Regions from separate parts of the Sodalis sp. RH24 genome, predicted to be linked through region 3. Evidence: predicted binding sites of a transcription regulator. Region 3 holds the regulator's gene; each other region holds the start of a gene.

Region 1 (3,277 bases), 1.3 Mb from region 3:
CCCGTGAGAACGATGCGGCGCAGCCGCTCGACATCGCAATCGCCGTCACGCGCCATCTCGCCCCAGCGCTGCAGGTTAAGGGGATCGCTGAATTCGCCGAAGGTGGCGAAACACCGCTCCTGGCCTTCAATCAGGTCCAGCAACTGTTGGCGGGCGGCGGCGCTAAATGCGCGCGCGGCAAACACCGCCGCGCCCTGCGCCCGTTCCTGCCCCGCCAGCTCTTTGCCCTGCATAAAGCTGAACATGGCGATCAACGCCCGGGAAACAGCCGGCTCCGCCGCCGTATCCGCCGCCTCGAATACCAGCGCCAGCAGGCTGCGGATCACCGCGTTGAATACCGCCGCCGCCTGCGCCTGATCGATCCCGGCCCGCCGGATGCGGCGGCGTAACGCTGGCAAACGTCCCAGCGCATAACATACCGCTGCAATTCGCCCCAGCCTTTGGCTGTCGGACGCCGGCCGATTGACGCCTTCCTCCCGGCCCAATAGCCGCAATACGGCACGCTCGGCAATAACGGCATCGCGCGCCGGTTTTTCAAGCGTATCGGCGTGCAAGCCCGCGCTCAGGTAAAGGGTGGTTACGCCACGTTCGCGTTGCAGCATATGCACCAATTGACTGACCGCCCCCACCAGTTCGCCGGTTTGCAGCAAACGTCGCAACGCCGCGATCTCGCTTTGCCGCGAGGCCTGCAGGAAACGAATAGCGGTGGAAGTATCGGCAATCAATGGGTTCATTTATCCAGTCCGGAATTGCCACGACGTGACCTGATAAACGCATATTACGTACCGCAGGACACCGGCGCCCTGCGCAGAATCAACTTTATCTGCGTCGCGCCGCTGTCTTTTCGGCCGCGCGGGGTCGGCGCGGCGCCGTTAAACCTGTGCCGTGTCCCGGGCGGCGGCCGCGCCGATGCGTGCCAGAGTCGGCCACACTTTCATCAACGTGGTAACGATGGTATCCAGATCCGCGCGGGTAGCGCCGTCACGGGCCTGCACCGACATCCCCTGCAGGATACAGGTCAGGTATTTCGCCAGGGTGGGCACATGAGTGCCGGCCGGCAATTCTCCCTGGGCCTGGCGCGCGCGCAGGAAATCCGCCAGCATGTTTTCCTGGAAATGGTGCCGCGCGCGCAGCAGTTTCGCCACGGCGTCGGATGAAGACGAGAGCGCGGCGGACGTACAGATAATAAAGCAGCCCGAGGGCAAATCTTTGTCGGTGTACAGCGCCGCGGTATCGCGCAGGAAATTTTCAACCGCCTGCGCCGCCGTACAGGCGGGGTCGGCCAGCAGCACCTTGCCCCGTTCGGCGAATTTCGCCACGTAGCGTTCGGCCGCCGCGCGGAACAGGCCTTCCTTATTGCCGAACTCGCCGTACAGCGTCGGGGCCTTGGCCCCGGTGGCCTCCACCAGATCGGTCAGCGAGGTCGCTTCGTAGCCGTGGCGCCAGAACAGTTCCAGCGCTTTATCCAGCGCATCGTCACGGTCGAACTGTTTTGGGCGTCCGCGTCCTTTCCGTATGGGCGCAACATGATCGGTATTCATAACATCCTCTCTTATCGCATTTTTATGCCTGGCATCTTGCCGCTTGCACAACGTCCTTGTGGATATCAGCCGGCACCTATATAATTAACGATCATTACAAAAATTACAAGTGCCTTTCGTCACATTGCCCAAAGAATGTTAAATTTGGCGGCCATGCCTGTTCCTCCCTTGCGGCGGCCTCTCCAACCCAAAGTGAGTGAGCGTTGACAATAAAAATAAATTTTCATTATTAACAATGGCTTATCTATTATATTAACGATCATTAAAAATTTAGTTGATCAACGCCGTCAGGAGGACTAGTATTTACTTATCGAACGTTAACAAATAGCGTTGACTCACAAATCCTGCAACCAGAATGCATAGAGAGATAAGATTATGAAAAACGTAAAATATGCCATCGCCGCCATCGCCCTGAGCGCTGTCTCTTTCGGTAGTTTTGCCGCAGAACTGGCGACCTCCGCCCCGGCGGGTCAGCAACCGGTAGGCGTCATCAGCGCCACCGGCGGCGCCAACCTGTCTTCGCTGGAAAGCCAGCTGTCCGCCAAGGCTTCGGCCGAAGGCGCGAAGTCTTTTGTGATTACCTCCACCACCGGCCAGAATAACCTGCATGGCACGGCGGTAATTTACCAATAAGGATGGCGCCATGATGAACAAAGTTAATCTTGGTATCGTTGCCCTGGCCGCCATGGTGTCGTTCGGCAGTGTTGCCGCCGACACCATCAATACCGCCCGGTATGAGCCTCACCAGGTGGTATTGACGACCGTGGGCGCCAGGACAGGGTTGCCTACCCTGCCCGGTCATGGCAGTGAACGCGCCGTACGCGTCGATAACCGCGCCTATCCGGTAACGTCGGTGTCGGGGCGCAATAATATGCACAGTACGTCGGTCGTTTATGAATAGCGCTTTACCGGCGCGTCATCAAAAAATCCGGGCTTGGCCCATTCATTATTTTCCCTAAAGCGTTTGCGTAATATCATCGCGCAAACGCTTTTTTTACGTTGTAACAAAATAACGCTTTCTTTTCTCCTGCCCGTTGCTATCCTCTGTCAGGAATATTCTTAATTATATCTTTATTAAAATAAATAAAAGCCCTAAATAAGCTTTTTCCTATGTTAATGAATAAATTAGCCCTGCCGTTTTCCGCCAAATTTACGCTTCCATGCAATAAACGCAAATAGAAACATCTGTGCCAAATATCTTTACGGTTGCCGCCGTTGACCCCTTTTAACGAATGGATAATCATCTAACGGTAACGTAATTATTAATATATGGAGCAAAACAATGCGTCGCATTTTAGCATTTGTCGGAATTATTGTTCTTAGCGCCGCGCTTAGCGGTTGCCTGTGGCCACCGCCTTGGGGCGGCGGCGGCGGTCATGGCGGCGGCGGCGGTTATCACCATGGCGGCGGACCGGGCCGCGGCTAAGGGTTGCGATCCTCTGGTATAAAACCCATTGAGAGCTGCGCCCCAACTGTCAGGTGCTTTTATTGACAGTTGGCGGCGCAGTTTTTTTTGCCGCCCGTCCGCTGAGGCGGCGGGTTAACCGCTCCCCTGGCCTGGCGGTTATCTCAAAGCGCAATATCCCTCTTACCGTCCTTGCAGTTATCCTGCAACCACGCCAGAATCGGCAATAATCGCCTTACTGTTAAAAAGGATGGGTTATGACCGAGCTGCGTCGATTTAAACAGGTCGATGTGTTTACCGCCACTGCGTTGATGGGCAATCCCCTGGCGGT
Region 2 (3,277 bases), 2.4 Mb from region 3:
GGTGATAAGCGTCGCCAACCAGGCGATGGCCTTTTGCCGCCGGTCGGGTTTCCCGGTGGCGGCCTCGCTGGACTGGCATCCACGCCAGCACGGCAGTTTTGCGGTCAACGCCGGCGCCCGGGTGGGCGATACCGGCATGCTGGACGGTCTCAGCCAGGTATGGTGGCCGGTGCACTGCGTACAGGATACCCCCGGGGCGCAGTTGCACCCGCAGTTGCATCAGCAATGGATTGACAAGAAGATCCTCAAGGGCCGCCAGCCCGAGATAGACAGCTACAGCGCGTTTTTTGATAACGGCCATCGCCAGCAGACCGAGCTGGATGACTGGCTGCGCGCGCTGGATATCACCCATCTGACGGTGATGGGGCTGGCGACCGACTATTGCGTAAAGTTCACCGTGCTTGACGCGCTGTCGCTGGGCTATCGCACCGACGTGCTCACCGAAGGATGCCGCGGCGTCAACCTGGACGCCGGCGACAGCCAAAGGGCGCTGGAGGAAATGCGCCGCCACGGCGCCAGGCTGGTGACCCTGGATGAGATGATGCGCGGCGTCTGAGCGCGAAGCGGCGCCGGCGAAGGATAGGCGTTTCCCGGCATGGTGACGCGGCCGCGCCTGCCGGGGTGGCCGCGCTATTCGGGCTTGATACGCGCCACCGGTCGCCCGGTCAGTTCCTCAAGCAGCTCGCGCTTGCTTTTCATCACGATTTGCCCGTCGGTGCCGATGCTCATATGCTCCGGCTGATGATTATGACGGGCCTGCCACAGCATCACCATTTGCAGGCAGTTATCCTTTTGTTCGGCGGTCAGGGGAACGCCGTCGGGCCATTTGCCCAGTTCCACCGCCGTTTTCAGGCGCTGGTAGATGTCAGGCGTCAGGTTAGCCAGTAGCGCATCAACGTCCACGATTTATTCCTTATCATAAGAATAATTAGCTGAATCGATAAAGCTTGCCTCCGCCGGCAGCGATACGCGCGGGTGTGTTACGTGCGAATCAGCCGTCGATTTCTTCGCCATTTTCCTGGTCCTTAAAACGCAGCGAAGCGGAGTTAACGCAAAAACGGGCGCCGCCGGGCTGCGGCCCGTCCGGGAATACGTGCCCAAGATGGGCATCGCAATTGCCGCAGCGGATCTCCACGCGATGCATACCATGGGAGTTGTCGTCCAGATAACGGATGGCGGACTCGTTAACCGGCTCGTAAAAACTCGGCCAGCCGCAGCCGGAGTCATATTTGGTTGCAGAAAAAAACAGCGGCGCGTTGCAGCACAGGCAGTGGTACTGGCCGGTGCGCTTATTTTCCAGCAACTTACCGCTATAAGGCGGCTCGGTGCCCCGCTCCTGCGTGACATGGCGCTGCATATCGGTCAGGTGGTCGGGGACGATGCGATCGGGATCATTTTTAGCCATACGTGCGATTCTCAGGCGGTGAATGAATGATAAGGGTTTTGAACCGGCTTATTATAACAAATAATTAACAACACCGGGATGATTTTTAGCTTAAACTAGAGGGCGAGAAACGACGTGAGCGGTAAGTGTGATGCATGTCACATTTAGCTGCCAGGTGCAGTTTAAATGGCGGGCTACGGCCCCCATCTTATTCGTAGCTGTGCGGGCGGCGGAACGGACAATTTACGTTCAAATGGTGTGATTACGTTTGATTTGCAGCAATAATTGACACGATTCCGCTTGACGCTGCGCGAGGTTTTTGTAAGTTTACAAGTAACCTTTTATTCACTAATAATTAGCTGGTGGAATATATGACTATCAAAGTAGGTATCAACGGTTTTGGCCGTATCGGCCGTATTGTTTTCCGTGCTGCGCAGGAACGTGACGATGTCGAAATCGTCGCCATCAATGACCTGTTAGACGCCGACTATATGGCTTACATGCTGAAGTATGATTCAACTCACGGTCGTTTCGACGGTACCGTGGAAGTGAAAGACGGCCATCTGGTTGTAAACGGCAAAACCATCCGTGTTACCGCTGAGAGAGATCCGGCTAACCTGAAATGGGGTGACGTTGGCGTTGACGTGGTTGCAGAAGCCACCGGCATCTTCCTGACCGACGAAACCGCCCGCAAGCACATCACCGCCGGCGCCAAGAAAGTGGTCCTGACGGGCCCTTCCAAGGACAATACCCCGATGTTCGTCATGGGCGTGAACCATAAATCCTATGATGGCCAGGATATCGTGTCCAACGCTTCCTGTACCACCAACTGCCTGGCGCCGCTGGCCAAAGTCCTTAACGATAAATTCGGTATCGTTGAAGCGCTGATGACCACCGTACACGCCACCACCGCAACGCAGAAAACCGTCGACGGCCCGTCCCATAAAGACTGGCGCGGCGGCCGCGGCGCGTCCCAGAACATCATTCCGTCCTCAACCGGCGCCGCCAAGGCCGTGGGTAAAGTTATCCCCGAGCTGAACGGTAAACTGACCGGCATGTCCTTCCGTGTTCCGACCCCGAACGTTTCCGTTGTCGATTTAACCGCGCGCATTGAAAAAAGCGCAACGTATGAAGAAATCTGCGCAGCGATGAAAGCAGCGTCCGAAGGCGAACTGAAAGGCGTAATGGGCTACACCGATGAAGACGTGGTTTCCACCGATTTCAACGGCGAAAAACTGACGTCGGTATTTGACGCCAAAGCCGGCATCGCGCTGAACAAGAATTTTGTAAAATTGGTAGCCTGGTACGATAACGAAACGGGTTATTCCAATAAAGTACTGGATCTGATTTCCCATATCGCCAAGTAATCATTGTCGATAAAGAACGGCTTATGGGGCGACAGCAATGTCGCCCTTTTTATTTGATTCCAATGCTTAACTTCACAAGGCTCATGTATGCATAACTCTGTTTTTGCGTTACCCGTCAAAGAGCAGCTCTCATCCTCCATCAGCTTGCGTCAGATGGATGAACTGCCGGTTATCGTCATCGATCATCCGCGCGTCAAGGCGGCGGTTACCCTGCAGGGCGCCCATCTGGTGGCCTGGCAGCCCGCAGGCGAAGAACCGGTGCTGTGGTTAAGCGACAGCAGCGAATTCAAGGATGGCGTGGCCATTCGCGGCGGCGTGCCCGTCTGCTGGCCCTGGTTCGGCAAGGTAGCCAGTCCCAACCATGGTTTTGCGCGTATCCTGCCCTGGCATCTCGACGTCCATCAGGAAAACGATCAGCAGGTCACCCTGTCCCTCAGCCTGCACGACAGCGCCGTTACCGAGCAATACTGGCCGAAACCCTTTACCCTGACCGCGACATTTGTCCTGGGCCGCACCTGCAGCATCG
Region 3 (3,277 bases):
TTTGCCACTGCGGCCATAACCACAGCATGCCGCCGAACGCCAGCATACAGCCGATCAGCGTATCCACCAGCCTGGGCACCAGGAAATGCGCGCCGTTCAGCGACAGTAGCTGCAACGTATACACCGCGGTCACCGTCATGCCGATCATCGCCAGGCCGTAATTTTTGCGCAACACCAGGTAAGACGCCAGCGTCAGGAACAACATGCACAGCAATACCGTGCCGTCGCTCAGCCTGAATTGCAGCGTGCCGGCGGCAATCACCAACCCCGCCAACGTGCCCAGGGCCCGATGCTGGATCCGCACCCGGGTGGCGTTATAGCCGTTCTGGCTGACAAACATCACCGTCATTAAAATCCAGTAGGGTTTGGGGAGATCCAATACCAGCCCCAGGCTGCTGCCGATGGCCAGCATAATCCCAAGCCTTGCCGCGCTGCGCAGCGCCATGGATTTAAAGGAACAGTAGCTGACCAGCGCATGCCAAAACGACAGCCGCTGCTGGTTGTCGGCCATCAGGTCGCGGCGGTAAAGCGGGCGCTGGGTACGCAGCAGCCGGGCGATACGGCTGAAATGGTAATAACAAAACTGTCCGACCGGATTATCCGGATGCCGGTCGGCAATTTTTTCCAGGGCCGACAGCGCGGTGGCCATGTTAAAACGCCCCGGCTGCCGGTGATAGAGAATATCATCCGCCAGTACCCGCAACCGCGCGGCAATCAGCCGGGCGTTATAGCGGATAACCGCCTCGGCGTGGCTTTGCGCCACCAGTTTTTGTACTTCGTCCGGCTGGTGCAGGCTGACGGCGATATGCTCCTGCAAATCCAGCGCCACCTGGAAAGAACGCAGCAGGCGTTTGTACTGCAGCTGATCATTGGCCGACAGCATATAAAGCTGCTGGTATACCTGGGCAATCAGATCAATCACCGCCTGCTGGCGGGCAAACAGCGGCGGCAGGGCGGTTTCCGGATCGGTATGCTGTGTCAGCAGGGTATATTTCGCCTCGATATAATCCGCCAGCTCCCGATACAGCAGGCTAAGCGATTCCCGCATCGGCTGCTCCTTCCACAACCGGAACCACAGGGCGTTGAACAGCCCGTACCAGGCGGTGCCGGCAATATACAGCAGCGGCGGCACGGCGGGCGGCACATTGCCGGCCAGCCCCAGGGTAAAGATGGCGGCGATAAGCGCGGCGGGCAATAAACGGCCGTGCAGCGGGCTGATTTCACCGGTAACGCCGAACAGCAGCGCCAGGCCGAGCATCACCAAGGGCAACGGCACCGGCACGGCCAACAGCACCTGGATCAGCACGCTGCTCAGCGCGAACAGCACGCCGCCGACGGCCAGTCGCTTGAAAAACCGTTTATGCAGGGTATCGAGGCCGGCGATATTGCAGCAGGCAGGGACCAACGAAAACAGCAGGCCGTTTTGCAAGCTGCCGAATAACAGGCCGGCGGCCACCGGCAGGCATAGCACGATGGTTTGCCGCAGGGCATAGTTTACTTCAGGGTGGTAGATTAACCGGCGCCACATACTGTCAGCAAAAAAAGCGTGGTACGAAGCACCACGCCTGTATAACGGGGCTATCAGCGCGTGCCGTAAACAACAATGGTTTTACCGTGCGCGGATATAAGATTTTGATCTTCGAGCATTTTAAGAATACGTCCTACCGTCTCGCGGGAACAGCCGACAATCTGGCCGATTTCCTGACGGGTGATTTTTATCTGCATGCCGTCGGGGTGGGTCATGGCGTCGGGTTGTTTCGCCAGGTTCAACAGGGTTTGCGCTATGCGTCCGGTAACGTCCAGGAATGCCAGGTTGCCGACTTTTTCCGACGTTACCTGTAAACGACTGGCCATTTGCGCCGACAGGCGCATCAGGATATCCGGATTCACCTGAATCAGCTGCCGGAATTTTTTATACGAAATCTCGGCGACTTCACAGGCGGTTTTCGCCCGTACCCAGGCACTGCGTTCCTGACCTTCCTCGAATAGGCCGAGCTCACCGATGAAATCTCCCTGGTTAAGATAGGAGAGAATCATCTCTTTGCCTTCTTCATCCTTAATCAGCACCGCCACGGCGCCCTTAACGATGTAGTAAAGCGTTTCAGCCTTTTCACCCTGATGTATAAGTGTACTCTTCGATGGATACTTATGAATATGGCAATGAGACAGGAACCATTCGAGAGTCGGGTCTGTTTGCGGTTTGCCGAGAACCATTCGCTGTTATCCTCTTTTGTCATCGCTATCCCAGGTTCGGGACATCGTATTCCCTGTTACGGCGCTTGTATTATTCACTCTGACTCCGCGTTTAAACGGAGCGACGTAAGGGAACTTATTAGGGTCTGGTAATGTGATGTTCCGATCGATCTCTTGCCCTTTCATTATCATGAGGCCGATCCAGCCTTGTTTTTAGCATAGGTTTGAAGCAGTGTCTTCTGTTGTCTTGCTTCAGCATGAAGTATGTTCAGTAACATTGCCAGTTTTCCAACAAAAATGTAGTCTGCTGGAAAGCTTTTCATCAGGAGTATCATAATGCAGGCACGGGTCAAATGGGTAGAAGGGTTGTCTTTCATGGGCGAATCCGCCTCGGGCCACCAGGTTTTGATGGATGGGAACGCGGGCGAAAAAGCGCCCAGCCCAATGGAAATGGTATTGATGTCGGTCGGCGGCTGCAGCGCCATTGATGTGGTATCGATTTTACACAAAGCGCGGCAGGACGTCCGGGACTGCGAGGTCAAACTCACCTCCGAGCGCCGCGACGAGGCGCCGCGCCTGTTTACCCATATCAACCTGCATTTTATCGTCACCGGCGCCGGGCTGACCGACAAGGCGGTGGAGCGGGCGGTGACGCTATCGGCGGAAAAATACTGCTCGGTCTCACTGATGCTCGGCGCGTCGGTCAATATGACCCACAGCTTTGAAGTGCGCGACGAACACCACGCCCCCGCCGCCTAACCGGCCCGCCAACACCGCACTCAAACCCGGCGTGTTCAAGGGAGAGCGCGCCAATGGGGTCGAATCGGGCATGGTTTCTCTGCCCGACCGAGCGCCCCATGGCACGGTATGCCCGCCAACACCGCACTCAAACCCGGCGTGTTCAAGGGAGAGCATGCCGATGGGGTCGAATCGGGCGTGGTGTTCCCGCCCGACCGAGCGCCCCACGGTATGCTAGGCCCGCCAACACCGCAGCGAATCCTGGCGTGTTCAAGGGAGAGCATGCCGATGGGGTCGAATCGGGCGTGGTGTTCCCGCCCGACCGAGCGCCCCACGGTATGCTAGG

Evidence for each region. Region 3 encodes CRP, which controls carbon source genes, mostly activating them, when cyclic AMP is high. Its sites were predicted from a motif close to ATGTGANNNNNNTCACAT; they were not measured.
Region 1: the regulator CRP is predicted to act here: its motif matches at 1,649-1,666, upstream of bhsA (multiple stress resistance protein BhsA).
Region 2: the regulator CRP is predicted to act here: its motif matches at 1,531-1,548, upstream of msrB (peptide-methionine (R)-S-oxide reductase MsrB).

The regions. Positions count from the first base shown of each region.
Region 1 covers NZ_CP178729.1:2,772,929-2,776,205, forward strand. The annotation lists gene ACL2XG_RS12740 (nitrate- and nitrite sensing domain-containing protein) at 1-725, opposite strand, end outside; gene ACL2XG_RS12745 (TetR/AcrR family transcriptional regulator) at 873-1,541, opposite strand; gene bhsA (multiple stress resistance protein BhsA) at 1,917-2,174, shown strand; gene ACL2XG_RS12755 (hypothetical protein) at 2,185-2,442, shown strand; gene ACL2XG_RS12760 (PhzF family phenazine biosynthesis protein) at 3,204-3,277, shown strand, end outside.
Region 2 covers NZ_CP178729.1:1,045,848-1,049,124, forward strand. The annotation lists gene pncA (bifunctional nicotinamidase/pyrazinamidase) at 1-556, shown strand, start outside; gene ACL2XG_RS04670 (YeaC family protein) at 631-903, opposite strand; gene msrB (peptide-methionine (R)-S-oxide reductase MsrB) at 992-1,405, opposite strand; gene gapA (glyceraldehyde-3-phosphate dehydrogenase) at 1,756-2,751, shown strand; gene ACL2XG_RS04685 (D-hexose-6-phosphate mutarotase) at 2,839-3,277, shown strand, end outside.
Region 3 covers NZ_CP178729.1:4,094,329-4,097,605, forward strand. The annotation lists gene ACL2XG_RS18450 (YccS/YhfK family putative transporter) at 1-1,528, opposite strand, end outside; gene crp (cAMP-activated global transcriptional regulator CRP) at 1,582-2,214, opposite strand; gene ACL2XG_RS18460 (hypothetical protein) at 2,382-2,570, opposite strand; gene ACL2XG_RS18465 (OsmC family protein) at 2,530-2,952, shown strand.